Regions from separate parts of the Arthrobacter sp. Y-9 genome, predicted to be linked through region 1. Evidence: riboswitches for the same ligand, from Rfam matches in the RefSeq annotation. Region 1 holds a riboswitch; each other region holds the start of a gene.

What was found. A riboswitch is a leader RNA that binds a small molecule or an ion and turns the genes downstream of it on or off. The one in region 1 is predicted to bind thiamine pyrophosphate.
Region 2: linked by a shared signal. The riboswitch ahead of P9849_RS15405 (ECF transporter S component) and the one ahead of thiC (phosphomethylpyrimidine synthase ThiC) in region 1 are both predicted to bind thiamine pyrophosphate.
Region 3: linked by a shared signal. The riboswitch ahead of thiO (glycine oxidase ThiO) and the one ahead of thiC (phosphomethylpyrimidine synthase ThiC) in region 1 are both predicted to bind thiamine pyrophosphate.

Annotation. Positions count from the first base shown of each region.
Region 1 is NZ_CP121463.1:2,220,210-2,230,595, reverse strand. It holds gene thiC (phosphomethylpyrimidine synthase ThiC) at 1-1,674, opposite strand, end outside; TPP riboswitch at 1,668-1,774, opposite strand; gene P9849_RS10025 (amidohydrolase family protein) at 1,868-3,004, shown strand; gene P9849_RS10020 (VOC family protein) at 3,032-3,910, shown strand; gene P9849_RS10015 (hypothetical protein) at 3,984-4,430, shown strand; gene P9849_RS10010 (cation diffusion facilitator family transporter) at 4,515-5,582, opposite strand; gene P9849_RS10005 (metalloregulator ArsR/SmtB family transcription factor) at 5,579-5,944, opposite strand; gene rpsP (30S ribosomal protein S16) at 6,256-6,669, shown strand; gene P9849_RS09995 (RNA-binding protein) at 6,670-6,912, shown strand; gene rimM (ribosome maturation factor RimM) at 7,063-7,611, shown strand; gene trmD (tRNA (guanosine(37)-N1)-methyltransferase TrmD) at 7,615-8,424, shown strand; gene rplS (50S ribosomal protein L19) at 8,685-9,044, shown strand; gene lepB (signal peptidase I) at 9,099-9,755, shown strand; gene lepB (signal peptidase I) at 9,775-10,386, shown strand, end outside.
Region 2 is NZ_CP121463.1:3,389,666-3,400,051, forward strand. It holds gene P9849_RS15380 (DUF308 domain-containing protein) at 1-418, opposite strand, end outside; gene P9849_RS15385 (UDP-N-acetylglucosamine 1-carboxyvinyltransferase) at 538-2,058, opposite strand; gene P9849_RS15390 (hypothetical protein) at 2,723-3,442, shown strand; gene P9849_RS15395 (energy-coupling factor transporter transmembrane component T) at 3,570-4,391, opposite strand; gene P9849_RS15400 (ATP-binding cassette domain-containing protein) at 4,388-6,061, opposite strand; gene P9849_RS15405 (ECF transporter S component) at 6,064-6,678, opposite strand; TPP riboswitch at 6,723-6,843, opposite strand; gene P9849_RS15410 (thioredoxin domain-containing protein) at 7,378-8,085, shown strand; gene P9849_RS15415 (TetR family transcriptional regulator) at 8,316-8,987, shown strand; gene P9849_RS15420 (MMPL family transporter) at 9,125-10,386, shown strand, end outside.
Region 3 is NZ_CP121463.1:2,547,481-2,557,866, forward strand. It holds gene hemE (uroporphyrinogen decarboxylase) at 1-995, opposite strand, end outside; gene P9849_RS11425 (glutamyl-tRNA reductase) at 1,142-2,545, shown strand; gene moeB (molybdopterin-synthase adenylyltransferase MoeB) at 2,594-3,799, opposite strand; gene P9849_RS11435 (TetR/AcrR family transcriptional regulator) at 3,910-4,527, shown strand; gene P9849_RS11440 (DUF3107 domain-containing protein) at 4,683-4,907, shown strand; gene P9849_RS11445 (hypothetical protein) at 4,914-5,216, shown strand; gene P9849_RS11450 (thiazole synthase) at 5,417-6,214, opposite strand; gene thiS (sulfur carrier protein ThiS) at 6,216-6,452, opposite strand; gene thiO (glycine oxidase ThiO) at 6,449-7,648, opposite strand; TPP riboswitch at 7,644-7,760, opposite strand; gene thiE (thiamine phosphate synthase) at 7,788-8,450, shown strand; gene P9849_RS11470 (DUF805 domain-containing protein) at 8,525-9,202, opposite strand; gene P9849_RS11475 (DUF805 domain-containing protein) at 9,309-10,019, opposite strand; gene P9849_RS11480 (DUF805 domain-containing protein) at 10,152-10,386, opposite strand, start outside.

The DNA.
Region 1 (10,386 bases):
CTGAGCCAGGGCTTCCTCCACCGTGGCCTCCTGGGCTTCCCGCGAACCGAAGTCCCGCCGGATGTCCTGGGAGATCCTCATGGAGCAGAACTTCGGCCCGCACATCGAACAGAAGTGCGCCGTCTTGGCCGGTTCGGCGGGCAGCGTCTCGTCATGGAACGCTTCGGCCGTGGCGGGGTCGAGGGACAGCGAGAACTGATCCTTCCAGCGGAACTCGAACCGGGCCTTGGACAAGGCGTCGTCCCGTTCGTGTGCCCCCGGGTGGCCCTTGGCCAGGTCCGCCGCGTGGGCCGCGATCTTGTACGTGATCACGCCGGTCTTCACATCGTCCTTGTTCGGCAGCCCCAGATGCTCCTTGGGCGTGACGTAACACAGCATGGCAGTGCCGTAGCGGGCGATCTCCGTGGCGCCGATGGCCGAGGTGATGTGGTCGTAACCCGGGGCGACGTCCGTCACGAGTGGGCCGAGCGTGTAGAACGGGGCGCCGTCGCAGAGTTCCTGCTGGCGTTCCACGTTCTCGCGGACCAGGTGGAACGGGATGTGCCCCGGGCCCTCGACCATGACCTGGACGTCGTATTCCCACGCCCGCTTGGTGAGCTCAGCCAGCGTGTCCAGCTCGGCGAACTGCGCGGCGTCGTTGGCGTCCGCCGTCGAGCCGGGGCGCAGGCCGTCGCCCAGGGAGAAGGCGACGTCGTACTGCGCGAAGATCTCGCAGAGTTCGTCGAAGTGGGTGTAGAGGAAGTTCTCCCGGTGGTGCGCCAGGCACCAGCCGGCCATGATGGAGCCGCCGCGGGAGACGATGCCCGTGACGCGGTCCGCCGTGAGCGGCACGTAGCGCAGGAGCACCCCGGCGTGGATGGTCATGTAGTCCACGCCCTGCTCGCACTGTTCGATCACGGTGTCCCGGAAGACCTCCCAGGTGAGCGCCGAGGCGTCGCCGTTGACCTTCTCCAGGGCCTGATAAATGGGCACGGTGCCGATCGGCACGGGGGAGTTCCGCAGGATCCACTCGCGCGTGGTGTGGATGTCGTCCCCGGTGGAGAGGTCCATGACCGTGTCCGCGCCCCACAGGGTGGCCCAGTGGAGTTTGTCCACCTCTTCGGCGATGGAACTGGTCACCGCCGAGTTGCCGATGTTGGCGTTGATCTTGACCAGGAAGGCCTTGCCGATGATCATCGGCTCGGATTCCGGGTGGTTGATGTTGGCCGGGATGATCGCCCGGCCGGCGGCGAGCTCGGAGCGGACGAGTTCCACCGGGCAGTTCTCGCGGAGTGCCACGAAGCGCATCTCCGGGGTCACGATCCCGGCGCGGGCGTAGTGCATCTGGGTCACCCGCCGGCCGGGTTGTGCCTTCAGCGGCGGCCGCTGCGCACCTCGCCACTCCGCGGAGGCGGCGCCACGGCGTGCGGCCGAGCGGCCGTCGTCGAGCAGATCGCGCTGCCGCCCTTCGTACTCTTCGACGTCGCCGCGGGCGGCTATCCAGCCGGCGCGGAGGGCCGGCAGGCCATGCTCGGGTTCGCTGCCCGGCCCCACCGTGCGGTACGCCTGGAACGGGGCGTTGGCAGTGCCGTCGGGCGAGTCGTCCAGCTGGATGCTCGTCACGGGCACGGCGATGCCGTCGTCTCCCGTGAGGAATTCCAGGCTGTGGGCAGGGGATTGCTGCAAGGATTTCATCGGTACTCACTTCCTTCGCCGGCATTACCCGGTCAGGTTCTACGGTCCGGACAGTGACAGTCCGATCTCAGCCCCTCCTGGGACACCCGTGTGGTCGCGAACACCGTAGCACGGTCCGGACGGGGCGGTCCGCAACGCCCGGACCGTGACCGTCATCTCCCGCTCGCCGGCGCACTGACCTACGCTTGAAGCCATGCCGGACATGCGACGCCATCCAGTCATCGAGTTCACAGGCCCCGTTCTGCTGGGGCCGGACGACGAAGCCCTCGGGCTCTGGTCCGTGGACGGGCGCCTGACGTTCAGCATGCCGACGGTGGAACCGGACCTCACGCTGGACGGCTGGGTGGTCCCCGGCCTGGTGGACGCGCATTGCCACATCGGCCTCGTGGAGGGCGGCGCCGCGGACGAACCCACCTCCTTGGCGCAGGCGCGCGCCGATCTGGCCGCGGGCACTCTTCTGGTGCGCGACGCCGGGTCCCCGGCGGACACCCGCTGGCTCACCGGGCGGGCCGACGCGCCGCGCATCATCCGGGCGGCGCGGCACGTCGCCGCCTCCCGTCGCTACCTCCGCGGCCTGGCCCTCGAGGTTGAGGACCGGGACCTCGTCGAGACCGTCCGCGAACAGGCTCGCCTTTCCGTGGCTGCTGACCCGCGGGGCTGGGTGAAGCTGGTGGGGGACTGGATCGACCGCGACGCCGGCGACCTCCGCCCGTCGTTCCCCGCCGATCTGGTGGCGGAGGCGATCGCCGCGGCCCACGAGGAGGGCGCCCGGGTCACGGCGCACTGCTTCGGCGAGGAGGTCCTGGACGATGTCATCGCCGCCGGGATCGACTGCATCGAACACGCGACGGGTCTCCAGCCGGAGCACCTGCCCCGGCTCGTGGAGGCGGGCATCCCGATCGTCCCCACCCTGATCAACATCGCCACGTTCCCGGACATCGTGGCCCAGGCCGAACCGAAGTTCCCGGTCTATGCGGCGCACATGCACGCGCTCTGGGAGCGGCGCTACGAGAACGTCGCCCGTGCCTATTCGGCCGGGGTCCAGATCTTCGCGGGGACGGACGCCGGCAGCGTGATCGCGCACGGGCGGATCGCGGACGAGATCGCGGAGCTGCACCGCGCGGGGCTGCCGTCGGTGGTGGCCCTGGACGCCGCGTGCTGGTCCGCCCGGGAGTGGCTCGGGGCGGAGAACCTCGAGGAGGGCGCTCCGGCTGATGTGGTGCTGTACGCGCAGGACCCGCGCCGGAACCTGGGGACGCTGGCCGCGCCACGCCGCGTGGTCCTGAATGGTGACCTGCCGGGCGAAAAACGCGCCACCGGGATGGAATAAATTGAAGCTTCAAGTAATTTTAGAGGTATGAACACTTCGCTCCCGCAGTCCCAGGACCTCCTCCCCGCCGATCTGAGCATGGGGACCGTCATGCTCAAGGTCGCCGACATGAACCTCATGAGCGACTATTACCAGCGCGCACTCGGCCTGGAGGTCGTCGCCGAACGGGACGGCGGCCTCTACCTCGGCCGCGGCGACGCCGCCCTCGTGCACCTGGAGCCGGCCGCCGGGCTGCAGCTTCCGGGCCGGGGAGAGGCCGGGCTCTTCCACACCGCGCTCCTCTTCGAGGATCAGGCGTCCCTCGCGGCCACGCTGGCCACCGCCGCGTCCTATGACGCGCGGCTCTTCCAGGGGAGCGCCGATCACCTCGTCAGCCAGGCGTTCTACTTCGGCGACCCCGAGGGCAACGGCATCGAGCTGTACTACGACCGTCCGCGCAGCGAATGGTCCTGGGACGGGAGCACCGTCGTCATGGACTCGCTGCCGCTGGATCCCAACGGCTACCTCGGCGAGCACCTGAGTGAAACCGCGCTGCAGCAGCAGCGGCAGGCGCGTGCCGACGTCGGGCATGTGCATCTCCAGGTGGGGGACGTCGCGACCGCCGCGCGCTTCTACGTGGACACGCTGGGCTTCGAGCGCACCGCGGAGATCGGGAACAGCGCCCTCTTCGTCTCGGCCGGCGGCTATCACCACCACATGGCCATGAACGTGTGGAACAGCCGCGGAGCCGGTCCGCGCAAGGACACGCTGGGGCTCGGCGAGGTCCTCCTCCATGTCCCGGCGGACGACGACGTCGCGGCGCTCGCGGACCGTCTCCGCGTCGCCGGGGTGGCCCATCACCACACCGGTGCGGAATTGCGCTTCGAAGACCCGTGGCGCAACCAGGTGCGCATCGCGGTGGGATAGCCTGAAGCCATCCGGCTCCAGTCGTCCTGGAGATCCGGGAACCCCCAGCGCCACCGACGAACCCGAGGATGACATGAGCCAGTCGAACGCTTTCGTAGAGGTCTTCATCGCCACTCACCAGGAGGCCCTGCAGCGGGCCAAGGCTTTGTCCGGGGGTGCGGCCCCTGACGGGTCGTCTCTCCGGATCCCCGGCATCAGTGATTTCGAAGTCGAGCAGCTGTGCTCCCTGGCCGCGCAGGCCGTGCACACCCAGGGCGAACAGGAGCTCGAGATGGCGGACATCGCCGTCGACGAGCTGTACGCCTTCCCGGCCTCCGCCGTCCGCGTCCTGGAGGAACTGCCCGGCTACCAGAGCGACGGCGAGGACCCCGCGCTGCAGTCCGTGGCGGTCCAGTGGGCGGCCGACGAGGACGTGCCGTTCGCGGCCGGCGAGGCGCAGCAGTACCTGCTCGCCTTGTCCGCGCTCGCGGGCAGGACCGATTCCTCCTCCCGGAACCGGCTGTACCTGTACTCGGCCTGAGGTTCGCGAAAGGCGTGTGGGCGCCGGTCCTGAGGGGCCGGCGCCCACACGCCTTTCTGTCGCCGGGACGTGGATGTCCCCGGCTCAGGCCGGGCGGGTCGCGGTGACCCGCACCGTCACCTCGTCCAGTGTGGGCAGGTGCCGCTTCAGGGTGTCTTCAGCCTCTTCCGCCACCTGATCGGCCTCGGCGAGTGTGAGGGCCGAGGTGCGGACGACGGCGTCGCCGTGCAGACGGTGACCGACCCAGCGGAGGCGAACCCGCTCGACCGTCTCGATCCGGGCGACATGCCCGAGCGCGTGCTCCGCGCGTCCCAGGAGCTCGGGCTCGATCCCGTCCATGAGCCTGCGTCCCACGGAACGGACGGTGCCGATGAGGAGCACTGCGATCATGACCGAGATCAGCAGTCCGACCAGGGGATCCGCGAGGGGGAAACCGAGCAGGACTCCCACGCCGCCGAGGACCACGGCGAGCGACGTGAAGCCATCCGTGCGGGCGTGGACGCCGTCGGCGACGAGTGCGGCCGATCCGATCCGCCGGCCCACCCGGATGCGGTAGACCGCCACTGCCTCGTTGCCGAGGAACCCGATGACGCCGGCGGCGATCACCCAGCCGATGTTCTCCACCGGACGCGGCGTGATGATCCGGTCCACGGCCTCCCACGCGGCGATCACGGAGGACAGGGCGATCATGAGCACGATGAACAGGCCCGCCAGATCCTCCGACCTGCCGAAGCCGTAGGTGTAGCGCCTCGTCGCGGCCCGGCGGGAGAGCACGAAAGCGATCCACAGAGGCACCGCCGTCAGGGCGTCGGACAGATTGTGGATGGTGTCGGCCAGCAGGGCCACCGAACCCGAGAAGCTGACCACGGCGGCCTGCGCGGCCGTGGTCAGCCCCATGATGACGAGGCTCAGTTTCAGCGCGCGGATGCCTTCAGAGTGCGCTTCGAGGGCATCGTCGATCGAGTCGGAAGTGTCGTGGGAATGCGGGACGAAGAGGCCGTGGAGGAAGCCCTTCAGTCCCGAGGGGTGCGCGTGGTCATGGCCGTGATCGTGGGAGTGGCCTTGGGGGTGATTGTGGGAGTGCCCGTGCGCTCCATGTCCGTGCTGAGGTCCTGCGTGCGCGTGCGCGTGGGCGCGCTCGTCCGCTGTCATGCTCCGCCCCGTTCGGTGTGGTGGTGGCGCGGGAGCCCGCCCAGGGAGTGTTCCGCCTGGAAGATCGCGTCGGAGACGAGCTGGGAGGCGTGCTCATTCTCGAGCCGGTAGAACACCCTCTGCCCTTCCTGCCGGGTGGCGACGATCCGGGCCATCCGCAGCTTGGCCAGATGCTGCGACACCGCGGCGGGGGACTTGCCCACCAGTTCGGCGAGGTGATTGACGGAGAGTTCCTCCTCGCGTCGCAGGGCCAGGATGATCCGCACCCGGGTGGCGTCCGCGAGCAGGGTGAAGACCTCCACGGCGAGTTCCACGTACTGACCGTCGGGATCCATTCCGCATATCTGCTTATCTGCGTCCATACGCAGATTATTGCACGATGGCGACTTATTGCACGATGGCGACGCGGGAAGCCGTGCGGAGGGATGGGGGAGCGGCGAGAAGCCCTTGGTGCTCCGGGGCTCGAAGTCCGGCGTCGGACGCCGTGGTTCAGCGCGCTGCGCGGCGCATTAGGCACCCTTGGCCGTCTCTGGCATAATGGACGGGTACCTGATCTGCGTGGCCCCTCTTCCCGTGCAGGATCATGTTCCTTTCGAACCCTCCAGTATGGCCCGCCCCACGGGAGCAGAACGCTGGGTTCAACCCCGTTTCAGAAACAGGAGTGACCACAACAGTGGCCGTTAAGATTCGCCTCAAGCGCTTCGGCAAGATGCGCGCACCGTACTACCGTATCGTCGTTGCGGATTCCCGCACCCGCCGCGATGGCCGTGCCATCGAGGAGATCGGCAAGTACCACCCCACCGAGCAGCCCTCCTACATCGAGGTCGACTCCGAGCGTGCTCAGTACTGGCTGTCCGTTGGCGCTCAGCCGACCGAGCAGGTTCTGAACCTCTTCAAGATCACCGGTGACTGGCAGAAGTTCAAGGGTCTCCCGGGCGCCGAGGGCACCCTGAAGACCAAGGAAGCCAAGCCGGCGTTCGTGGCTCCGTCCACCGACTCCGTCGTCATGCCGGAAGCCATCACCCCGAAGGCCAAGAAGGCTGAGGAGGCTTCCGAGGAAGCCGCCGAGACCACCGAGGCTGAGTAGTTGCTTCCCGAGGTTCTTGAGCACCTGGTCCGCGGCATCGTGGACAGCCCCGAGGATGTCTCCGTCGCCGCCAAGAGCGGCCGCCGCGGAGAGAGCCTCGAGGTTCGTGTGAACGACGACGACCTGGGCCGAGTCATCGGCCGTCAGGGCCGTACGGCACGCGCGCTCCGCACGGTGGTGGGCGCCCTGTCCGAGGGTGGCCCCGTCCGCGTGGACGTCGTCGACGGCGAACGTCGTCGTTAGAACCGGCCTGCGACAAGGCTCATGCCGGAACGGCCCCTCCGCCCTCGTGGTGGAGGGGCCGTTCCCGTCAGATGACATCCTCAGAAGACCTTCACGGTGTAAACCCGGCGCTCCCGGCGCCATCGACAGACATGAATTGGTAGGTGGAACATGCAGCTCCAGGTTGCACGCTTGGGCAGGCCGCACGGCATCCGTGGGGAAGTCACCGTCGAACTGTTCACGGACGATCCCGAGGGCCGCTTCGTCCCAGGCGCCGAGTTCGTCACCGAGCCGGCGGCCAACGGCCCACTCACGGTGACCAGCGCGCGCTGGAACAAAGGCACGCTCCTGCTCGGCTTCGACGCCGTGCGGGACCGCAACCGCGCCGAGGAGCTCCGCGGCACCTACCTCTTCGTGGACAGTGACGAACTGGAGGACGACGGCGAGGACGAGGGCTGGTACGAGCACGAACTGCTCGGCTTGGAGGTCCGAGTGGGGGACGAGAAGGTCGGCGCCGTCACCGAACTCCGCACCATGCCGGTCCAGGACCTGCTGGTCATCCGCGCCGTCGACGGCCGGGACGTGCTGATCCCGTTCGTGGACGAAATCGTCCCCGAGATCGACCCCGAAGAGGGCTACGTCCTGCTGACCCCGCCGCCGGGACTGCTGGAACTGAACGCCGAGCAGGAGGGCTCCGCCCCGTCCGGCGACGAGGCCTGACCCATGCGCATCGACGTCATCAGCATCTTCCCGGAGTACCTGCAGCCGCTGGGGCTTTCGCTGCTCGGCAAGGCCCGCCAGGACGGCCTCCTGTCGCTCGAGGTCCACGACCTCCGCGACTTCACCACCGACCGGCACCGCACCGTGGATGACACCCCGTACGGTGGCGGCGCCGGGATGGTCATGAAGCCCGAGCCGTGGGCCCAGGCACTCGAATCGGTCCTTCCGGAGGAGGGGACCCGTAAGGGCAAGCCGGTCCTGATCGTCCCGTCTCCCGCGGGGGCGCGCTTCACCCAGGCGATGGCGTACGAGCTGGCCGAGGAGCCGCAGCTGGTCTTCGCCTGCGGCCGGTACGAAGGCATCGACGAGCGCGTGATCGACTGGGCGCAGGAGCACTTCGACGTCCGGCCCGTCAGCCTCGGCGACTACGTCCTGAACGGCGGCGAGGTGGCCGTCATGGCCATGGTCGAAGCGATCGGCCGGCTGGTGCCCGGCGTGGTGGGGAACGCCGAGTCCCTCGTGGAGGAGTCCCACTCCGACGGCCTCCTCGAGTACCCCGTTTACACCAAGCCTTCGTCCTGGCGGGACCACGAGGTTCCCGACGTCCTGCTGTCCGGGAACCACGGCAAGATCGCCCAGTGGCGCCGTCACCAGCAGTACGCCCGGACGGCCGAGCGCAGGCCGGACCTGCTCGCGGACTTCGACGCGGCGAAGCTGCCCCGCGCGGACCGCGAGGCGTTCTCGGCGCTGGGGTACGACGTCGTCGGCGGCCGTCTGGTGCGCCGTCCCGAGAGCGGCGACTCCGGAGCTTGAGGCGCCGCGCGCTGATGCCGGCGGGGGAGTGATCCTCTTGCCGGTCGCCGGATTGGCCTCGCCCCCGTGGCTGTGGCAAAATTGATTCTTGGTGTCCATTGGGCTGCCGCCTGCCACAGGGGGTGTGCCGTCAACAAGAGGACCACCGCGGAACCCACAAGGGGACCGCGGCTTGCAACTTCAGCACCGTGCCCGGCTCCGGCCGTCGCGGCGCTGGCTACCCAAGCGGATGACCTGTGGCGCCCGCCAGGAGTATGGATATGAACATCCTCGATTCCATCGATGCAGCGTCGCTGCGCAACGATGTCCCCGACTTCCGCCCCGGCGACACCCTGAAGGTGCACGTCAACATCATCGAAGGCAAGAACAGCCGTGTTCAGGTCTTCCAGGGCTTCGTCATGGGTCGTCAGGGCGCCGGCGTGCGCGAGACCTTCACGGTCCGCAAGGTCTCCTTCGGTGTCGGCGTGGAGCGTACCTTCCCGGTGCACTCCCCGATCATCGAGAAGATCGAGCTCGTCACCCGTGGTGACGTGCGTCGCGCCAAGCTGTACTACATGCGCAAGCTCCGCGGCAAGGCTGCGAAGATCAAGGAAAAGCGCGACTTCAGCAACGCCAAGTAAGACTTCGGGTCAGCGTCTCCGCCTCGGCGGGACGCTCCTGAGATCTTCCTTCGCATGAAGACGACAAAACGCCAGAACCCTCTGCGGGGCTGGCGTTTTGTCGCTTCCGGGGTGGTTCTCGCCATCCTCCTCGTCTCCTGCGTCCGCGCCCTGTGGGTGGACGTGTATTACATCCCCTCCGCCTCCATGGAGCCGCTGCTGCAGGAAGGGGACCGGATCGCCGTGTCCCGCACGGCGTTCCAAGGCCATCCGCCGCAGCGCGGTGACCTGGTGGTCTTCGACGGACGGGGTTCCCTCGACCCGGCCGAGAGCGGGCGGGGACCCGTACTCGACGCGTTCACGTCGATCGGGCAGTGGCTCGGCGTGATCGGGCACGACACCGTGTATGTGAAGCGCGTCATCGGTGTCGGCGGGGACCGGGTGCACTGCTGCACCGTGGACGGAAAGCTCGAAGTGAACGGGAAGTCCGTGCCGGAAAGCTATCTGTTTCCTGGGGACACGGCGAGTGACGTCGCGTTCGACGTGAAAGTGCCGGAGGATCGTCTGTGGGTCATGGGCGATCACCGCTCGGTGTCCCGCGACTCACGCGCGCTGCTCGGGGCTCCGGGCGGTGGCATGATCGCGCTCGACCGTGTCATCGGACGGGCGGAGAGCATCGTGTGGCCTCTTGATAGATTTGGACAGATTCCGTCACCGGCAACTGGCCCGTGACCTGAACGGAAGGACGGCATTGGGAGCACACCTTCCCGAACCGGAACCCCAGCCTGAAGAGGCTCCGCAGGATCGCAAGAGCCGGGCACGGCAACGGAAGAAGGATCATCCGCTGCTGTCCTTCGTGAAGGAGGTGGGCGGCATCGTCGCCGCCGCGGTGGTGCTGTCCTTCCTCATCAAGACCTTCTTCTTCCAGGCCTTCTTCGTGCCGAGTCCTTCGATGGTCCACACCCTCGAAGTCGATGACCGGATCTTCGTCAACCGCCTGGTGCCCAATCCGATCGCCCTGGAACGCGGCGACGTGGTGGTCTTCCGCGACACCAAGGGCTGGCTCACGCCGCCGCCGGCCGAGAGCCGCGGCCCGTTCGCGTGGATCGGGGACGCCCTGGTGTTCCTCGGCCTGCAGGCGGATGACACCAAGCAGTACCTGGTCAAGCGGCTCATCGGGCTGCCTGGCGATCACGTGGTGTGCTGCGACGCGCAAGGCCGGATCCAGATCAACGGCGCCAGCCTGAACGAGAAGTACATCAACCCGGACAGCACCCCTGTGGTGAAGCCCTTCGACGTGGTCGTGCCCGAAGGCAAGATCTGGGTCATGGGGGACAACCGGAACGACTCCGCCGACTCCCGT
Region 2 (10,386 bases), 1.2 Mb from region 1:
CCTGCCACGGCGCGTCGGAGTGGTCGCGGAGCACCTCGACCAGTCGCGTGGCCCCACTGGAGACGAAGGTCAGGGCCGCCAGGTACACCAGCACGGCGGAGGGGAGCGGGATCAGCAGCACGACCAGGCCGGCCGCGATCCAGACGAGCCCGAGGAGGAAGGGCCAGAGCCGTCGTCGAGCCTTTTCCGCCCGTGCCTCCTGCGCGGCGTCGGCCAGATCGCCCAGGCCGGACAGCACGAAGCCCGCCCCGGCGTAGATCTCGATGCGGGTCAGCGCCCCGAGCGGATGCAGGAACAGCCAGACGCCACCGGCCAGGGACGCCAGGCCGACCAGGAACACCACCCACCAGGGCAGCCGAGCGACATGCTTGCCGAGCAGGCCGGGCAGGGTCCAGAAACGCTGGTGGATGGAGCTCATTCCTCCATTCTCCCCGGCGGACGCCCCCTGGCCACGTACGCGAACCGCCACTTGATGCCCTTTTCCGGGGTGGATACGGGCATCAAGTGGCGGTTCGCGTGGTGGGGAAGCGGCGGAGATCAGTCCTCGAAGTACTCGATCCGTGCGCCGATCGAGTTGAGACGGTCCGCGAGGTCCGCGTAGCCGCGCTCGATCACGTAGATGTTGCGCAGGGTCGAGGTGCCGCGGGCCGCGAGCATCGCCAGCAGCAGGCAGGCCGCCGGACGGAGAGCCGGCGGGCAGCCGATCTCGGCCGCGCGCCACTTGGTCGGGCCATTGACGTAGATGCGGTGCGGATCCAGGAGCTGCACGTTGGCGCCCAGGCGGTTGAGCTCCGTCAGGTAGATGGCACGGTTCTCGTAGACCCAGTCGTGGATCATGGTCTGCCCCTCGGCGTTGGCCGCGATGACCGCGAAGAACGGCAGGTTGTCGATGTTCATGCCCGGGAACGGCATGGGGTGGATCTTGTCCACCGAGGCGTGCAGCTTGCTGGGCTTGGTGGTGACGTCCACCAGGCGCGTGTGGCCGTTGCGCGCCACGTATTCGCCGGAGATCTCCAGTTCCTGGCCCATGTGCTGCAGGAAGGCCAGTTCGATCTCCATGAACTCGATCGGCACGCGGCGGACGGTGACCTCGGAGTTCGTCACGATGCCCGCGGTGATCAGGCTCATGGCCTCGATCGGGTCCTCGGACGGGAAGTACTCGATGTCCTGGTCGATGTTGGTGCGGCCCGTGATGCGCAGCGTCGTGGTGCCGATGCCCTCGATCGTCACGCCCAGCATCTGCAGGTAGAAGCAGAGGTCCTGGACCATGTAGTTGGGGCTCGCGTTGCGGATCACCGTGGTGCCGGTGCGGTGCGCGGCGGCCATGATCGCGTTCTCGGTGACGGTGTCGCCACGCTCGGTCAGCACGAAGGTGCGGTCCTTGCTGTCGGCCTCGGGGGCCTGGACCAGGTAGAAGCCGGACTTGGCCTCCACGGCGAGCCCGAACTGGCGCAGCGCCTGCATGTGCGGCTCCACGGTGCGGGTGCCGAGGTCGCAGCCGCCGGCGTAGGGCAGCTGGTACTCCTCGCGCTCGTCCAGGAGCGGGCCGAGGAGCATGATGACGCTGCGGGTGCGACGGGCCGCGTCCACGTCCATGGCGTCCAGGTCCAGGACGGCGGGGCGGCGGATCTGCAGGTCGTTGTCGTTCAGCCAGGTGCACTCGACGCCGATGCTCGCGAGCACCTCGACGATCCGGTTGACCTCCTCGATGCGCGCCAGGCGGCGCAGCGTGGTGGTGCCGCGGTTGATGAGGCTGGCCAGCAGAAGCGCGACGCCGGCGTTCTTGCTGCTGTTGACGTCCACCGCGCCGCTGAGCTGATGTCCGCCCTCCACCCGCAGGTGGGTGACGCGCGGCCGCGCGGGGGTCAGGAGCGTCGCCTCGAAGAGATCCTCCAGGCGGCGGATCATGCGCAGGCTCAGATTCTGCTTGCCGGTCTCCATGCGGGCCACGGCGCTCTGGCTGGTGCCGAGCTCCTCGGCCAGCTTGCCCTGCGTCCAACCCTTCTCGCTGCGAGCGTCGCGAAGCCAGGAAGCCAGGTGATCCATCGTCTCAGTCATGAGCATGAATATATCAGATGTGAGTTACCGCGACGCAAATCACCGGTCCGTCAGGGTGAATATGGGATACCTAAGTCGCAGGGTGCGATATTTCTTCCGGAATTTCGCGTCACGATCCGCGGGTCAGGGCCACTCAGCACCCCGGGCCGCCTTCACCGCCGTTCCTCACCCGCCGCCCCGTACCTCCCCGCCCCACCTGCCCACTCGCCCCACCTGCCGAGTCGCCCCACCTGCCCCACCCGCCGTACCCACCTGCCGAGTTCGGGGGTTCGTTCTCGCCGCGCGGGTTGCAGCCAGTGCTTTCGGCACGAACCCCCGAACTGGGCCCAGATCAAGGTTCCAGATCCCCGGCACCCACAGACCCGTCCGGTTCGCTTATCCACATGGGCCAGGGGCCCCCTCTTCCTCGCTCGAGTTCCAGACGAGACTTCACACATGAAAACCGTGACCGGGCAATTCCTCGAGCACCTCGAGACCAGCGCTCCGCGCTTCTGGCGCACCCGTCAGCTGCTGGATTCCGGCGTGGGACACCAGGGCATCCGATGGCTGCGCCGAGCCGGTCACCTTCAACGGCTTCGACGGGGCTGTTATTACCCCCCGAACCGCCTGGGACCAGCGGAAGCCCTGGGAACAGGACACGCTGCGGATCCTCGCGCACGCCCACGTGGCGGTCCGGGCATCGCCGAGCCGGTATGCCTACAGCCACGCCACCGCAGCGCGGCTCCGCGGCTGGGCCGTCCTCCATCCGGAACCGCTGATCCACGTGACGAGTTCAGCCCGCCCGGGCCAGGGACAGCATGCGCCCGACGTCGTGGCGCACACCGCGCCGCTGCCGGCGGACCAGATCGAGGTGGTGTCCGGCGTCGTGGTCACCTCGGCCTGCCGGACCGCCGTGGACTGCGCGCGGTCTCTGACGTTCAGCGGAGGAATGGTCGTCATGGACCAGGCGCTGCGATCCGGAGTGCGCCATCAGGAGGTGCTGGACGCGACGCATCAGCTGGTGGGCCACCGGGGCGTGGTGCAGCTCCGGCGGATCCTGGACGGCGCAGATGCCCGTAGCGAGTCCCCCGGCGAGAGCTGCACTCGCGTCGTGCTCGGACGGATGAACATCGAACAGCCCACGCCTCAGCTGGAGGTGTGGACCGCCCGTGGAATGCGTCGCCTGGACTTCGGGTGGGAGGCGAAGAAGCTCGCTCTGGAGTTCGACGGGAGTTCCAAATACTTCGACTTCAAGCCGACGGCTCAGGCGCTCGTGGAGGAGCGACAGCGCGAAAAGCTCTTGATGGAACAGGGGTGGTCCTTCATCCGGATCTCCTGGCGCGACCTGCAGGACGAGTCCGCCCTCAAGCAGCGGATTCTGGCCGGCCTGCGGAGGAGCCGATGAACCGGCGGTCCTTCGCGCCGGGCTCGGGGGTTCATGCCGGAATCACCGGCTGCAACCAGTGGTCTCGGAACGAATCCCCGAACTCGCCGCCCGCCAAGGTCGTCAACCCAACAGCCCGCCGACCAGGTCAGTACACCACGTGCCAGACGCCGAGCAGCACCGAGATCCCCACGGACAGCCCGGCGATGACCACGGCACCCAGCACGACCCAGGTGTCGACCCCGGAGAGCCGGGACGGACGGGCCCAGGTTCGCGGCCCGGCGCCGAAACCCCGGGCCTCCATGGTCACGGCCAGACGGGAGGCGCGGCGGATCGATTGGACGAGCAGCCCGAAACTCTGGCCCAGCTTCGCGGCAAGTCCGGACAGGACGTTCCCGGAGGCGCCGACCCCGCGTGCCCGGCGAGCCATGCCGATGGTCTGCCACTCGGCCACCATGAGCCCCACCAGGCGGAGCGCCGCGAGGGTGCCCAGGACGAAGCGGTGCGGGAGGCGTGCCAGCTGCGCCAGGGCGTCGGCCAGATCGGTCGGCTCGGTGCACGCCATGACGATCACCGCCGGCAACGCGATCGCCAGCCCACGGAGGAGGAACCCGACACCCAGGAGCAGAGAATGTTCGCCCATGGTCCAGATCCCGAAACTGAAGAGGAGCGGTCCCTTGTCCGGGGCGAGCACCGCCGTGCTCCAGCCACCCAGGACGGCGGCGGCCACGAGCGGCCACGCCCTGGCCCACAGCAGGCGGAGGTTCAGGCCCGCCAGCGGAAGCACGAGAAGCTCACAGAACACCGCGATCCCGGCCGACAGCCAGTCGATCGACCACACGAGGGCGAGCGTGATGATCGCCAGCGCGCCGAATTTGGACAGCGGGTTCGCACGCCCCAGAAGCGGCAGCTCGGCACGGGACGCCGCATACGGGTCCACGACGGCGCGGTCCTCGGTCACGACACTCATGCCTCCCCCTTCCCGGGTTCGTCCACGGTTCGCACGACGGCGGCCGCACCCGCGAGCTCCGGCCCCGGCGCTCCCCCGAGCACCAGCTCCGTGGCGCCGAGGGCGCGGGTGAAGTCGGCGTCGTGCGTGACGGACAGGAGCGAGACGCCCTCGTCCAGCAGTTCGAGCAGCAGTGAGCCCAACTCGGCCCAGGTACGCGCGTCCTGCCCGAAGGTGGGCTCGTCCAGGATCAGCAGCCGGGGATGGGCGGCGAGCACGGTTGCGACGGACAGCCGCCGCTTCTCACCTCCGGACAGCGTGTACGGGTTGGCGTCGGCCAAGCCGTCGAGCCTCAGGCGGTGCAGCAGCTCGTCCACGCGCTCCTCGCCGCGGCCCAGCTGCCGCGGCCCGAAGCGCAGTTCGTCCAGCACGCTGCCCGTCACGAACTGGTGCTCGGGCTCCTGGAACACCGTCCCGATCCGGGTGATCAGCTCCTTCGCCTTCCAGCGGTACGGCTCCGGATGCCGGGGCACGGCAACGCCCGCGGCCAGCAGCTCGGACGAGCCGACGACGGCGCCCCCGGCCGGAGCGAGCAGCCCTGCCAGGGTGAGGGCCAGGGTCGATTTGCCCACGCCATTGGGGCCGGTCACCGACAGCGCGCTGCCGGCCTGCAACTCCAGATCCACCCCGCTCAGCACGGGGACGGACTTCCGGGGCGCGAATCCACGGCGGGATGCTGAAGCCCGGCTGACGGCCAGGTCCCGGGCTTCCAGGAGGACCGCACCGGCAAGCGAGGTATCGGCAAGCGCCCCCACGGAACCAGCACTCGGACGGCCGACGGGACGATCTCCGGAGCGGCCCGCGCCGGCCCCGGACAGGGAGCGACCCGAGCCCTCCAGTACCGGCACCCGTCCCGGGATCCAGACCCCCTGGGCGGCCAGAGCCTCACCCTGGGCGTCGAGGACGGCGTCGGGATCACCGGACGCGACCACACCCGACGGCCCGTCGGCTCCCGCACCCAGGACCACCACGCGGTCCACCGAGTCCTTCCACACCTCCACGCGGTGCTCCACCACCAGGAGCGTCGCGCCGGAAGCGGTGACGGCGCGGATCACGGCATCGCGGACCTCGAGCACGCCGTCGGGGTCCAGGTTGGCGGTGGGCTCATCGAGCAGCACCAGCCCGGGGCGCATCGCGAGCACCCCGGCGAGCGCCAGTCGCTGCTTCTGTCCGCCGGACAGGGCATGCGTGGGGTGGTCGAGGGGCAGGGAACCGAGCCCGACGTCGTGCAGGGCCTGGCGCACCCGCGGCCAGATCTCCGCGGGCGGCACGGCGAGGTTCTCCGCTCCGAAGGCGACGTCGTCGCCCACGCGGCCGAGCACCACCTGCGTCTCCGGATCCTGCTGCACCAGGCCGGCCCGGCCCCGGGCGTCCCGGGGCGCACGACCGTCGATCAACAGCGTGCCGGACTCGTCGGCGTCGTCGTCCTCCGCGGAGCCGAGAACTCCGGCCAGGGCGTGCAGCAGCGTCGATTTGCCCGCGCCGGACGGACCCAGCAGGAGGACCTTCTCCCCGGGTTCCAGGTCGAGGTCGAGCCCTGCCACAGCTGCGCGGCTGCGTCCGCCATGGCGCCAGCCCCAGTCTCGTGCCGTGACGCGGGCCGGCCGCACACCGCCGGCGAAACCGCCCATGATCAGCCGAAGACCGGCTCGGTACCGGCCTTGCGGGAGGCGAAGGAGGAGAGGGCGCCGGTCCGGGCCAGGCCGCGCGTGGCCACCCAGGACAGCGCGCCCGCGATCACGGCGCCGGAGATGAGGCAGAAGAGGATGTAGAGGAACTTGGCGGTGCCGTCGTAGGCGATGTTCCAGCCCCAGGGCAGGAAGCTGTCGTTGAGGCCGCAGAAGAGCCCGGATGCCGCTCCGGCCAGAAGCGCGGTGGGCAGGTTGAACTTCCGGTAGAGGAACGCGGCGAAGATCAGCTCCGCGCCGAGGCCCTGCAGCAGCCCGGAGATCAGCACGGTGAGGCCGTACTGCGAACCCATGATGAGCTCACCGCTCGCGGCGACCGCCTCGCAGAAGAGAGCGGCGCCGGGCTTGCGGATGATGAGGGCGCCGAGCACGGCCGGGATCATCCAGCCGCCGGCGTAGAGGCCCGAGAGCGGAGCGTAGGCGGCGGTCAGCGGGGTGATCAGGTTCGCGCCCTGGGACCACGCCCAGAACAGCACGCCACCGGCCACGGCGATCAGCGCCGCCACCACGATGTCCACCACGCGCCAGCCACGACGCTGGGCAACAGCCTGAGTAGTCATTGTCATCCTCCTGGGATTACAGGAGGGGAGGTGCCCGGAGGCACGTTCTGAGATGCTCGACTCCCTATCGCCGGTACTAACCGGATCAGGTTCGAGGGTCTGCGGTTACTCCGCACTCTCAGCGCCCACACACCCTGCGGTGGCGGCGCTCCCCTGTCGTTCGTTGTGCCTCCCAGTTTATACCTGCACGACGACGGCGGCGCGGGCTCCGCTGTCACATTCCCCGGGCGCCGCGGGAGTCAGCCCTGGCCGGGTGTCCGCGGGACCTCTCCCGCCGGCTGAACTCGCTAGGCAGAGCCCGACCACGCTGTCGCCCGTAGCGTGTTCGAACCCTCGATAGCGAGTTCAGCGCCGGGCAGGGCCGACCTCGCTATCCAAGGCCTCACCTCGCTGTCGCCCGCAGCGATCTCGAACCCCTCATAGCGAGATCAGCACCGGGTCAGGCCCAGATCACCCCCCTCGTAGCGGACTCGGCTCGCCCGCAACGACCTCGAACCCTCGATAGCGAGTTCAGCGCCGGGCAAGGCCGACCTCGCTATCAAAAGCTTCACCTCGCTGTCGCCCGCAGCGATCTCGAACCCCTCATAGCGAGCTCACCCCACGGGTGGCCCGCCTCACGAAACTTGGCCCCGTCTCAGCGCCCTCGTTAGGCTCACACGCAAGCCGAATGTGACGACGGAAGACGATGGAAGAAGACTGATGCGCACCCAGAAGGCCGGACCGACCGCCAAGACCCTCCTCGCCTCACTGGCCCTCGTGGTCGCCGCGGGGACGCTGGGAGCGTGCGGGGCGCCGTCGTCGTCCCATGCGACCGCGCCGTCCGCGAGCGCCACGGCCACCGCACCGGGCACGCCGTCCGCCGAGCTCATGGCGAAGCTCGTCCCCTCGGATGCGCGGATCATCGCCAACCCGGCGAAGCCGCGGACCACCCTCATCCTCTTCACCGATTACCAGTGCCCGTACTGCGCCAAGATGGACACCCTGATCGAGCGTGCCAAGAAGGAGTACGGCTCCGAGGTGCGGATCGTCGTGCGGAACTTCCCGCTCCCCATGCATGAGAACGCCCCGCTCGCGGCCAAGGCCGTGGAGGCTGCCGCCGAACAGGGCGCCCTGGAGAAGATGGGCCATCTCGTGTTCAGCAAGCAGGCCGAATGGGCCAAGTCGACGTCGGGCCAGGCGGCGACCTTCACCGGGTACGCCCGCGAGCTGGGACTGAACATGGACCGCTTCGCCAAGGACTTCACCTCCCAGGCCGTCGCAACCCGCGTCCAGCGCGACCTCGACGATGCCAAGGAACTCGGCCTGCGGGGCACCCCGTCCGTGGTGCTGGAAGGCCAGCTGCTGCAGGTCGACTCCAGTGACTACACCACCCTGAAGGCCCCGCTGGATCAGGTGCTGGGGAACTGAGCGCCACCCCCGGACCGGGGCGTCCACCGAGCTCTCCACCGCAGTTTCGCCACCACCGCCCCGGGCTCGCCGCCTTCTGCTGAGTCAGCTGTCGACGTCGTGAATCCGCTCCACGAGTCAGCGGATTCACCCCCTCGACAGCGGACTCACGGGCGGGCAGCGCACCGGGTCGAACTTTGCACTCGGTCCCCTAATTGCACTGGGTGCACAAATTGCCGTAGCATCGGAGCATGGACTCCACCACATTCCTGGACGGAACTCCACCGGATCATCCCCACGGCGGCTCCGCGGAGGAGAAGACCTCCCGCCGCGAGCTCAACAAGCAGGCCACCCGCGCAGCCATCATCGAGGCCGCGGTCAACCTGCTCTCCGAGAACGGCCTGGGCAATTTCACGGCGGAGGACCTGGCCGACGCCGTCGGCATCTCCCGCCGCACCTTCTTCAACTACTTCCCGAGCCCCGAGGCGGCCCTGGCGGCCACGGTCCAGAACTTCCTGGACGGCGCCATCGGAGAGTTCCGCCAGCGCCCCGCCGATGAGACGATCCTCGATTCCGCGATCGCCGCGGTCATGGCGCTCGTCGAGCCCGGATCACTCTCCCGCATGGCGCGGATGTGCCTTCTGACCGAGAATCAGCCCCAGGTCCAGCGCTGGCAGCTCATGGCCTGGGATGATGCGACCAGCAAGCTCAGCGCCGCCGCCGTGGAACGTCTGGGAACAAAAGCGGACCCCTTCTTCGTCAGAACCATGGTGGGCGCCATCATCGGCGCCGGGAAGGCCGCAACGGAGTTCTGGCTGGAACACGAGGCTCCTCGCAGTGGACAGGTGACGGATGCCGACAGCATGGTCCTCAGAAACCTCATCACCCAGGCCCTCCAGCACCTCCGCAACGGCTTCGCCTGAGCGGCCCGGGCCACCCGGGAACCCCGGCCCACCCGGGAACCCCGGCCCACCCGGAAACCCCGGGACCACCACAACCCCAGACCTCCCGTCCACTCGCACTCCGCCCCGCACCACCGGCACCAACAAAGGCACAGACCATGGCACTCCTGCTCTACAGGCTCGGCAAGTTCTCCTACCGGCACCGCTGGTGGGTCGTCTCCTTCTGGCTCGTGGTACTCCTGGCCGTGGGCGGCTCCGCCGCGCTGTTCAAGGGACAGCTGACCAACGAGTTCAAGATCCCGGGGACCGAGACCCAGCGGGTCATCGACCACCTCAAGCAGGCCCTCCCCGAGGCGGCCGGCGGCACGGCTTCCGTGGTGTTCCAGAACAAGGACGGCAAGCCGTTCACGGATGAGCAGAAGAAGGCCGTCTCCGACGCCCTGAACAAGCTCAACGGCACCTCGCAGGTCCAGTCGAGCGTGGACCCGTTCACCACGCAGGCCGAGGTGGACGCCGCCCCGGCGAAGCTGGCCGCGGCGCAGAAGCAGCTCGACGCCGGCAAGGCCCAGCAGGAGGCCGGCAACAAGCAGCTGGACGACGCCAAGAAGCAGCTGGACAGCGCCAAGGCGCAGGCCGCCGCGGCCCAGAACTCGGGCGTGCAGGTGCCCGCCGCCCAGGCCGAGGCCGCCGCCGCCCAGATCGCCGCCGCGGAGAAGGACTACAACGCCGGGCGAGCCAAGGCCGACGCGGCCGCCAAGGAACTCGCGGCCCACCAGGCCGAGCTGGACTTCAACAAGCGGAAGTCGGACGCTTCGCAGGGCATCCGCTTCGTCTCCAAGGACGACACCGTCGCGGTCGCGCAGATCAGCTTCAAGGGCTCCCTGAGCGCCCTCTCCACCGAGGACCGGGACCACGTGGTGAACAGCCTGGTCGCCACCGAGAACACGGGCCTCAACGTCTACCCGAGCAAGGAACTCTCCGAAGATCTGGGCAGCCTGGCCGGACCCGCCGAGATCATCGGCCTCTGCGTGGCGGTGCTGGTCCTGATCATCATGCTCGGCACCCTGATCGCCGCAGGTCTTCCGCTCCTCATGGCCATCGTCGGGGTGGGCGTGGGCGTCGGCGGCACCATCGCGCTCTCGGGCGTCATCCAGATGAACAGCATGACGCCGATCCTGGCCCTCATGCTCGGCCTGGCCGTCGGCATCGACTACTCCCTCTTCATCGTCAACCGGCACCGGGGCCAGATCCTGTCCGGCATGTCGATGGAGGAATCCGTCGCCCGCGCGACCGGCACGAGCGGCAACGCCGTGTTCTTCGCCGGCGTCACGGTGGTCATCACCCTGGCCGCCCTCGCCGTGCCGGGTCTGCCGTTCCTGAGCCTCATGGGGCTGGCCGCCGCTGCCACGGTCGCCGTGGC
Region 3 (10,386 bases), 330 kb from region 1:
TTGACCACGTGGCCCGGGGCGGAGGCGCCCGCCGCGATGACCTTGCGGACATGGGCCTCCAGGACTTCCCACGGAGCGGGCAGCAAGGCGGGGTCGATATTGCCCTGCAGCGGGACCGCGCCACCGAGGCGACGGTTGGCCTCGTCGAGGGGCAGACGGTAGTCGACACCCATGACGTCCACGCCGACCCGATGCATGGCGGGCAGCAGTTCGGAGGTGCCGGTGCCGAAGTGGATCAGCGGGGCGCCGAGGCCGCGGACGGCGTCCAGCGCCCGGGCGGAGGCGGGGGCGACGTAGCGCTCGTAGTCGGCCAGGCCGAGGGAACCGGCCCAGGAGTCGAACAGCTGGGCGGCGGAGGCGCCGGCTTCGAGCTGCGCCTGAAGGAAGAGGCCCGAGGCGTCGGCGGCCCAGGCGGCCAGGGCCTCCCAGGTCTCGGGGTCGGCGTGCATCATCGTCCGCGGGCCGAGGTGGTCGCGCGACGGGCGGCCTTCCACCATGTAGGCGGCCAGGGTGAACGGGGCGCCTGCGAAACCGATCAGCGGGGTGCTGCCCAGCTCCTCGACGGTGAGCCGGACGGCCTGCCGGATGGGCTCGAGGGCCTCCCAGGTGAGTTTCGGCAGGGCGGCGACGTCCGCAGCCGTCCGCACCGGGTTCTCCAGGACCGGGCCGACACCGGGGACGATGTCCACGCCGACGCCCGCGAGCTTGAGGGGGATCACGATGTCGGAGAAGAAGATGCCGGCGTCGACGTCGTGGCGGCGCACGGGCTGCAGCGTGATCTCCGCGGCGAGCTCGGGCTTGAGGCAGGAGTCCAGCATGGAGATCCCCTGGCGGACCTCGCGGTATTCGGGCAGCGAGCGGCCGGCCTGGCGCATGAACCACACGGGCCGACGGGTGGGCTTGCCTCCGCGGTACGCGGTGATCAGCGGGGAATCCGACGTGGCGCCGGTGACCAGAGGGTGGGCAGCCGGGAGGGCCTGGAGCATGGAAGGCATATCTTGATTGTGCCTACCTTCGGGGCTCCCACTTGACGACACTTCGTCACTGACACTGTGTCAGTGATTTCCGCGCCATTGCTGGGATCCGCGGATTCGCGGCCGGTTTTTCTACAAAGGTGCGAAGAGCATAAGATGGTGCCACTGTGGTGCTCTTTTCCCTCACGGCGACCCACGCCGATCTGAACCTCGAAACCGTTGCTCGGCTGAGCAAGGGCGCTTCCGCCGTCGCCTCGCGGAGCGCCATGTCGCCGCCGCTGCCGGGCCGCTCCGGTGACGCCGCCGAGGACCTCGCGCTGAACGGCTCCGTGGTCCTGGCGACCTGCAACCGCTTCGAGATCTACGCCGAAGCCGCCACCGAACGCGGCCTGGAAGCGGCCCGTGACGAACTTCTCAAGAACATCACCACCCAGAGCGGCCTGGACGTGGACACCGTCTCCCAGGCCCTGACACTCCGCCGTGGCCCCGAAGTGGCCCGCCACCTCTTCTCGGTCGGCGCGGGACTCGACTCCGCCGTCGTCGGCGAACGCGAGATCGCGGGCCAGGTGCGCCGCGCCCTCATCACCGCCCAGGATTCCGGCACCGCGAGCCCCGGCCTGGTGCGCCTGTTCCAGGCAGCCAGCCGCACGGCGAAGGAGGTCGGCACCCGCACCGCCCTGGGCAGCCGCGGCCTCTCGATCGTCTCCGTGGCTCTCGAACTGGCCACCGAGCTGTCCGTGGACCGCGACTGGGAGAACACCCGCGTGGTCCTCTTCGGCACCGGCGCCTACGCCGGAGCCACCATGGCCCTGCTCCGCGAACGCGGCTGCACCCGGGTCAGCGTCTTCTCCGGCTCCGGCCGGGCGGGCGAATTCGTGGCGGCCCGTGGCGGCACCGCGCTCGACGCGGACAATCTGTCCGCCGCGATCGCCGAAGCCGACGTCCTGATCGGCTGCAGCGGTTCGGACCGCCGGGTGTCCGCCGAGGAGCTCGCCGAGGTCCGCGGCCCGGAGCCCAGGCCCTTGATCGTGATCGATCTGGCGCTCAGCCGCGACTTCGACCCCGCCGTGGATGAGCTCGACGGCGTGGAACTCCTCACGCTGGAATCCGTGCGGCTCGCCGCGCCCGAGGAAGCCGCCGAATCCCTGGCCGAGGCCACCCGGATCGTGGATTCCGCCGCGCATGAATTCGAAGCGGAGCGGCGCTCCCGCAGCGTGGACTCCGCCATCGTGGCGCTGCGCCGCCACACCATGTCCGTGCTCGACTCCGAGATGGAGCGCGTGCGGGCCAGGCACGGCTGCACCGCCGCCGCCGAGGAGGTGGAGTTCGCGCTGCGCCGCATGGTCAAGCAGCTCCTGCACACCCCCATGGTCCGCGGCCGCGAACTCGCCGCCGCCGGTTTGCAGGAGCAGTACGTGAACGCCATCGAGGCGCTCTACGGCATCGACGTCGCCGAGCCGCAGCCTGCCGCGTCGGAGGCCGGTTGCCCTGCGCATGAAGCCCCGTCGCACGGCGGCGCCGCGCAGGATCACACTCAGCAGGTTCAGACTCAGCAGGACCTCAGCGCCTGAGGCCTCCGGGCCTGGAACCCGGACATCCGGACGCTCAGGCCCGAACCCTCAGTAGACCGGCTTGCCCGGCTCCACGTCCCGCACCCATGCCAGCACGCCGCCGTCGAGGTGGCTGACCTTCGTGTAGCCCTCGCGGCGCGCGGCGGCCAGCACGTTCGCGGAGCGGCTGCCCGCCTTGCAGTGGAACACGATCTCGGTGTCCCGCGGCAGCTCGTTCCACGCGTCGCCTGCCAGGATCCGGCCCTGCGGGATGAGGACGGAGCCCGGGATCGCCACGATGTCCCGCTCCCCCGTCTCCCGCACGTCCACCAGCAGGAAGTCCCGTGTCCCGGCGTCGCGCTGCTCCAGCATCGAAGCCAGGCGCCGCGCGTCGATCACTCCGTCGTCCTCACCGCCGGCCTCCGACGACGCCTCCTCCGCGGGTGCGATGCCGCAGAACGCGGCGTAGTCGCTCAGCTCGGTGATGGGCTGCGCCTCAGGATCCTTGAGCACGGTGATCTCCCGCCAGGACCCGCCCAGGGCATCGAACAGCGCGACACGGCCCAGCAGGGACCGGCCCACGCCCGTCACCAGCTTGATGGCCTCGCTCACCATGAGGGAGCCCACCGCGGCGCACAGCATGCCGAACACGCCGCCTTCGCCGCAGCTCGGGACGCTGCCGGCCGGCGGGGCTTCGGGGTACAGATCCCGGTAGGTGGGGCCGTGCTGCTCCCAGAACACGCTCACCTGCCCGTCGAACCGGAAGATCGAGCCCCACACGTACGGCTTGCCCGCGATCGCCGCGGCGTCGTTGACGAGGTAGCGGGTCTCGAAGTTGTCGGCGCCGTCCAGGATCAGGTCGTACTGCCGGAAGAGCTCGACGGCGTTGGAGGAGTCCAGGCGGACGCGGTGCTGGACCACGGTCACCAACGGGTTCAGCTCGGCGATGGCCAGCGCGGCCGATTCGGTCTTCGGCAGCCCCACACGATCGACCGTGTGCATCACCTGCCGCTGGAGATTGCTCAGCTCCACGACGTCGTCGTCCACCACGCCCAGGGTGCCCACGCCCGCCGCCGCGAGGTAGAGCAGCGCAGGCGAGCCCAGCCCACCGGCGCCGATCACCAGGACGCGCGCGTTCTTCAGCCGGCGCTGGCCCTCGGAGCCGATCTCCGGGATGATCACGTGGCGCGAATAGCGCTCGAGCTCTTCGCGGGTCAGATCCGCCGCGGGTTCGACCAGGGGCGGCAAAGCGGTGCGGGAAGTCAGGGAGGACATGTCTTCAATGTATGCCCACCGCCTCACACGCGTCATATTACCTATGGGTAAACTGGCCTTCACGCCGGACGCACAGGGATGGCGCTGGAAGTAAAGGATGGAATGTGACGGTGAGCGAAGCACGGCCGGGCGCTCGTACCGCGCGTCTTCCCCGGGACGAACGGCGGGCACAGCTGCTCCAGGCGGCCCAGGAGGTGTTCGTCGCGAACGGCTATCACGGTGCCGCGATGGACGAGATCGCCGAGACGGCCCGGGTCAGCAAGCCGGTCCTCTACCAGCACTTCCCCTCCAAACGGGAACTCTTCCTCGCACTCCTGGAAAGCCATCTGGCGGTGCTGACGGACATGCTCCTGACGGCCATCGATTCCACCACGGACAACAAGCTCCGCGTCCAGGCCGTCATGCGGGCCTACTTCGAGTTCATGGCCGGCGACGATCAGGCGCACCGTCTGGTCTTCGAATCCGGACTGACCAATGACGAGGAGGTCAGCGACCGTCTGGAGACGTTCAACCGGACCTTCGCGGACGCGGTCGCCCGGGTGATCGCCGAAGACACGAAACTCCCCCTCCTGGAAGCGCAGCTCCTCGGACGCGGCCTGGCCGGCATGGCCCAGGTCAGTGCGCGGTACTGGCTCGAGACGGACGGGAAGCTCGACCTCGACGTCGCCAGCGACCTCATCTACCGCCTCGCCTGGCGCGGCATCAGCCGCTTCCCGAAGGAGAGCTGAGCGCGCGCCTCCGCTCCGCCCGACCCCGTGTTCGCTCCCAGCGTGCCCGAACAGGCCTTCTCCCCCGGCCCGCCATATTAGGCTTGGAACAGCTGTTGAAGCCTGCGGTGCGCCGTGTTCGTCCGTGGCCCGCACGAAACTGCCAGGAGGCAATTGTGGAAGTAAAGATCGGCATCCAGAACGTCGCTCGCGAAGTCGTGTTCGAGTCCTCCGAGGAAGCGGAGGCCATCGCCACCGCCGTCTCCGAGGCCCTCGCCTCCGGCGGACAGCTCTCCCTGACCGATGACAAGGGCCGCCGCGTGATCATCCCCGCAGCGGTCCTCGGCTACGTCGAGATGGGCCCGGAAGAGCAGCGCCGCGTCGGTTTCGGCGCTCTGTAGGCAGACATGCTGTCCTTGATCATCCCGGTCCTGCTCGTGGCGGCCGTCGGCGCGCTCGCCTGGGCCGTCAACCGGCAGCGCGCCACGCTGGGCGCCGCACTCCCGGCCGGGGCGGGCGTCCTGGTCACCGCACTCAGCTGGATCATCTTCATCGCGTTCGGACTGGGCTACCTGCCCGGCTGGACCTGGCTGCCGTGGATCGGACCGCTGGTCCTGGGCATCGCGGCGTCGTTCTCCGTGTCCTGGATCCTCAGCTCCCGCCGATCCGCCGAGGACGCCAAGGCGCTGACGGAAATCCTGAAGGTCTGATTCCTTCAGGCCGGACGTCTTTCAGGCGCGACGCCGAGGGGCGCCTCCCGTACCGTTCAGGTCCGGGAGGCGCCCCTCAGTCGTTGTCGCCTCTCGCTCGGGTCTCGCCGCGCGCCGCGATCCGCGCCGGAGCCCCCGCCCCGGAATCTTCCACCCTGCCCTCTGGGCGTCAGAGGAACGTCCCGGAGGACCCCCGTGGCTCAGAGGAACTCGGCCCGGCCCTCCATGCTGGAGGAGGCCAGTGCGTGCTCGCGGCGCGGGATACGGCCGGCGAGGCGGGCCAGGCGGCCCGCCGTCACGGCGTGCCGGAAGGCGGTCGCCATGCGGACCGGATCCTGCGCACGGGTGACGGCCGTGGCCAGGAGCACCGCATCACAGCCCAGTTCCATGGCGAGCGCCGCGTCGGACGCCGTGCCGATGCCGGCGTCGAGCACCACGGGAACAGAGGCCCGCGAGACGATCACTTCGATGTTGTGCGGATTGAGGATGCCCAGCCCCGTGCCGATCGGGGCGCCCAGCGGCATCACGGCGGCGGCGCCGAGCTGCTCGAGGCGCAGCGCCAGGACCGGGTCGTCGTTCGTGTAGGCGAAGACCTTGAAGCCGCGGGAGACCAACTGCTCGGTGGCGTCCACCAGTTCCACGGCGTCCGGCAGCAGCGTGTGCTCGTCGGCGATGACCTCGAGCTTCACCCAGTCCGTCTCCAGGGCCTCGCGCGCCAGTTCCGCGGTCAGCACGGCGTCGCGCGCCGTGAAGCACCCGGCCGTGTTCGGCAGAACGCGGATCCCCTGGTCCACGAGCAGCTGGAACAAGGAGCCGCTCTGCGCCGGACTGTACCGCCGCATCGCCACGGTGGTGAGTTCCGTCCCGGAGGCGACGAGCGCGGCGCCCAGACCGTCCAGGCTCGGCGCCCCTCCCGTGCCCATGATGAGCCGGGACCCCAGCTCCACTCCATCGACCACCAAGGGATCGAGCCCCTGGTCCTGCAGCATCTCCGTCATGTCAGCCTCCCTGCACCGCGGTCACGAGTTCCAGTTCGTCGCCGTCTTCCAGCACGGTCCCGGACCACAGGCTCCGCGGGATCACGGTGGCGTTCCGGGCCACGGCCATCCCGACGCGGCGGCCGTCCGCTGCCCTTCCGTCCGCCAGGATCTCGCGTCCGGTCACCTGGGAGACCAGGACCGCTACCGTGGCGTCCTCCCCCACGGCGCGCCGTTCGCCGTTCACCGTGATGTTCATGCGTGCGCCTCCACTGTGTGTTCGTTCAGAAGTCCCGGGCTGAACCGGTCGGGCCGGAAGGCCGCCCAGCGCCCGTCGTCATGTCCGTCGAGCAGGTCCAGGACCGCCCGGGCCGCCACGGGTGTCAGCAGGACGCCGTGGCGGAAGAATCCGGTGGCGATGACCAGTCCGGCCACCTCGCCTCCGTGTGCGGCGGCGACCCTGCCGAGCAGGGGCGCGTTGTCCGGTGTCCCGGGCCGCGCCCGTGCCGTGATCTCTTCGAGTTCGAGCTCCGCCACTGCGGGGACCAGCTGCTGAGCGTCCCGCAGGAGCTGATGCACGCCGCCCGCGGACACTCCGGCCTGCCCGTCCTCGCGCTGGGTCGCTCCGATGACCACCGTGCCGTCCTCACGGGGCACCAGGTAGACGGGGATTCCGCGGACCGAGCCGCGCACCGTCGCGGAAAGGAAGGGCCGCAGGCGTTCCGGGATCCGCAGTCGCAGGATGTCCCCGTACACCGGGCGGATCGGCAGGTCCAGCCCCTCGGGCAGCCCACTCAGCTCAGGGGACGCCAGGCCGTTCGCCACGATGACCTCTTCGGCGGCCACGACGCGGCCCGAGGCGAGCAGGACTCCCGCCACCCGGTCCGTGGAGGAGCCGCCGTCGTCGTCCGCCGTCCAGTGCAGCCCATCCGCCCGCTCGGTCAGCACCGTCCCGCCGTCGCGGCGGAAGGCCTCCAGCATCACGGCGTGCAGGACCCGCGGATCCACCTGATGATCACCCGGAGTGAGGAACGCGCCGGAGAGCTGCGGCGAGAGCAGGGGCTCCATCCGGCGCGCCTCGCGCAGCGACACCGTCTGCACCTCCAGGCCGTGTGCCTGCTGCGCCGCCTGCAGGTCGGCGAGCGCGGCACGGTCGGCCGCGTCGAAGCCCACCACGAGGGTCGGCGTCGTCTGGTGGCCGTTGAGGGGCCCGAACGGGGCGGCGAAATCCTCCCAGAGCGCCGCCGATTCCAGGGTCAGCGCCAGGAGAGCTTCTTCCTGATAGTGGTACTCGCTCACCGGGGCCAGCATGCCGGCGGCGGCGAAGGTCGCGCCCTGTGCGGGGGCCGGGTCGATCAAGGTCACGCGGCGGCCGGAGCACAGCAGCGTCCAGGCGATCCCCAGGCCTACGATGCCCGCGCCGATCACGGCGACGTCCACCGGCTCCTGTTCCATGCTCCTCGTCCTTCCCTACGCCGGTGCTAACCGGATCAGGTGTGGCGGTCGGCGCTCAAGCCCTCTCAGCCGGCGAATGTGACCATCCGCTCCGGCTCCCGCAGTACCGCACCAGTCTAGAGGAACTAGGCTGAAGCCCATGGGTAATCGAGCAATTGCGACACCTTCCCTCGCCGCCGCACGACTGTACGTCTGCACGGATTCGCGGGCGGAACGAGGGGACTTCGCGGACTTCGTGGACGCCGCGTACTCCGGTGGGGTGGACATCATCCAGCTGCGGGACAAGAAGATCGAAGCGGCCGAGGAACTGGAGCTCCTCGCAGTGCTCCGCGAGGCTGCCGAACGCCACGGGAAGCTCTGGGCCGTGAACGACCGCGCCGACATCGCGCGCCTCTCCGGCAGCCCGGTGCTGCACGTGGGCCAGAAGGACCTGCCGCTGCCTGCCGCACGTTCCCTGCTGAACGACGACGTCCTGCTCGGCCTCTCGAGCCACGCGCCGGAGCAGGTGGACGCCGCCCTCGCTGCCGCGGCTCGCGGTGAGACCGACTACTTCTGCGTGGGGCCGCTCTGGGCCACTCCGACCAAGCCCGGCCGCGCCGGGGTGGGTCTCGATCTGGTCCGGTACGCGGACTCGACCGGGACCTCCGTCCCGTGGTTCGCCATCGGCGGCATCGATCACGGCAACGTGGCCCAGGTGGTCGAGGCCGGGGCCCGTCGTGTGGTGGTGGTCCGCGCCGTCACCGAGGCCGCGGACCCTGCGGACGCCGCACGCCGCCTGCTCGCGGAGCTCCCCGACGCCTGACACTTCTCTTAAACAGCCACGGCCCCGGCCGCCTTCTCGCGAAGGCGCCGGGGCCGTGGTCGTCGCAGCCGGAGCTACTGGACTTCGTACTTCATGCCCTCGGGCTTGCTGGGCATGGCACACAGCACGATGAGGATGATGCCACCCACGTACGGGATGAGGCCCAGGAAATACATCGGGCCGGGGAAGCCTGCGTCATGCAGACGGCGCCACGCGACGGCGATGAACGGCACCAGAAGGGCCAGTCCGATGAGGCCACCCAGGATCAGGAGGATGGTGCCGAACACCATCGCCCCGGTGAAGGTGACGTCCGAAGAGGACGTGTAACCGGTCGAGGAGTCCGAGTACGCCGACTGAGAGACGATCCCACCAATCAACAGACCGTAGCCGATGGCGATCGGGATACCCGCCACCAGTGCCTGGAAGAGGTACCACCACCAGAACTCGCTCCGGCTGGCGCGGCCCTTGAAGTTCGCGTAGTTGGCGAAGCCCATCTTGATGGCCTGCGAGAATCCGACGCTCGGGCGCGGGACGTACGGCGGGTAGAGGCCGCCGCTGTAAGCGGGCTGGCCGTACGGGCTGGCGGGCTGCTGCTGGTAGCCCTGCTGGCCGTACGGCTGCTGCTGGCCGTACTGAGGAGCCTGCGGCGCCTGAGGGGCCCCGTACTGGGGTGCCTGAGGAGGCTGCTGGCCGTAGGACGGCTGCTGCGGCTGGCCGCCGTTGTTGTTCTGCCAATCGGGTTGTTGCGTCATGGTCCTGTTCTTTCCCTGTTCATGGGTGCGCTTGATGCTTCTTCACCGTACAGTCTCCACCACATCCAGCCTTCGCTCAATGGGGAAAACTCCCCATTGAGCAGGCTCAATATCCGTACTTCATGCCTTCGGGGCTGCTTTCCATGGCCAGGAGCGCCAGCACGACCACCGAACCGAACGGCACGAGGCTCAGCAGGACGAACCAGCCGCTGTATCCGGCGTCGTGCAGACGGCGGACCCGCAGAGCGAGCCCGGGGATCAGCAGCGCCAGCGCCACGATGACGAAGAGGATGCCCAGCACGATCCCGGCCACCAGCGGAGCGCTCCAGATGAAGTCGGTCTCCGGACTGCGGTAACCGCGCCGGGACGACGTCGACAGCGCCCCGCCCAGCGACGTCATGATGCCGGCGAACAGGAAGAAGTACGCCACATAGCCGAGGATCCCGAGCACCAGGTACTCGAAGACGAACCACCACCAGAACTCGGAGTTGACCGCACGGCCGTTGAAGGTGGCGTAGTTTCGGAAGCCGGACTTGATGGCGTCCACGAACCCGACGCGAGGGCGCGGCACGAACGGGACGGGCTGACCCCATCCGGGCGCCGGCCACGCGGGAGCCTGCCAGGCGGGACCGCCCTGCGGGTGTTGCTGCGGGTAGGCCTGGGGGTGCTGCTGCGGGTACTGCTGTGAATACCCGGGCGCGGTCTCCGGCGGGACCGGTGCGCCCGTGCCGGGCTGGACCGGCTGGGTGCCGGGCTGCGGCGGCTGCGCGCCGCTCGCGGAAGGGGTGTCGCCGGGGTGGTTCGGAGGCTGGCTCATGTTCACGCTTTCCCTGGTGGTGTCCTGTTCTCCCGCCAGTCTCGCCCACGGAACGCCCCAGGGAAAGGAAAGGCCGCCACGGAGATGCTCCGTGGCGGCCTTTCGGCTCCAGATTGGCCGTCGACGACGGCGTCAGAAGCTCGCGTCGAAGCGCGCGCCTTCGGGTTTGGGAGCCTGAGCCCACAGGAACAGGAGCACCAGGTTGCCGATAGGGACCAGGTAGAGGAGCAGGAACCAGCCGCTGAAGTTGGCGTCGTGGAGACGCCGGGCCCCGACGGCGAGGGTCGGCACGAGGACCGCCAGCGAGAACAGGCCGGCGATACCCCAGAGCACGAAGCCGATGATCATCGAGGCGTTCGAGTTGACC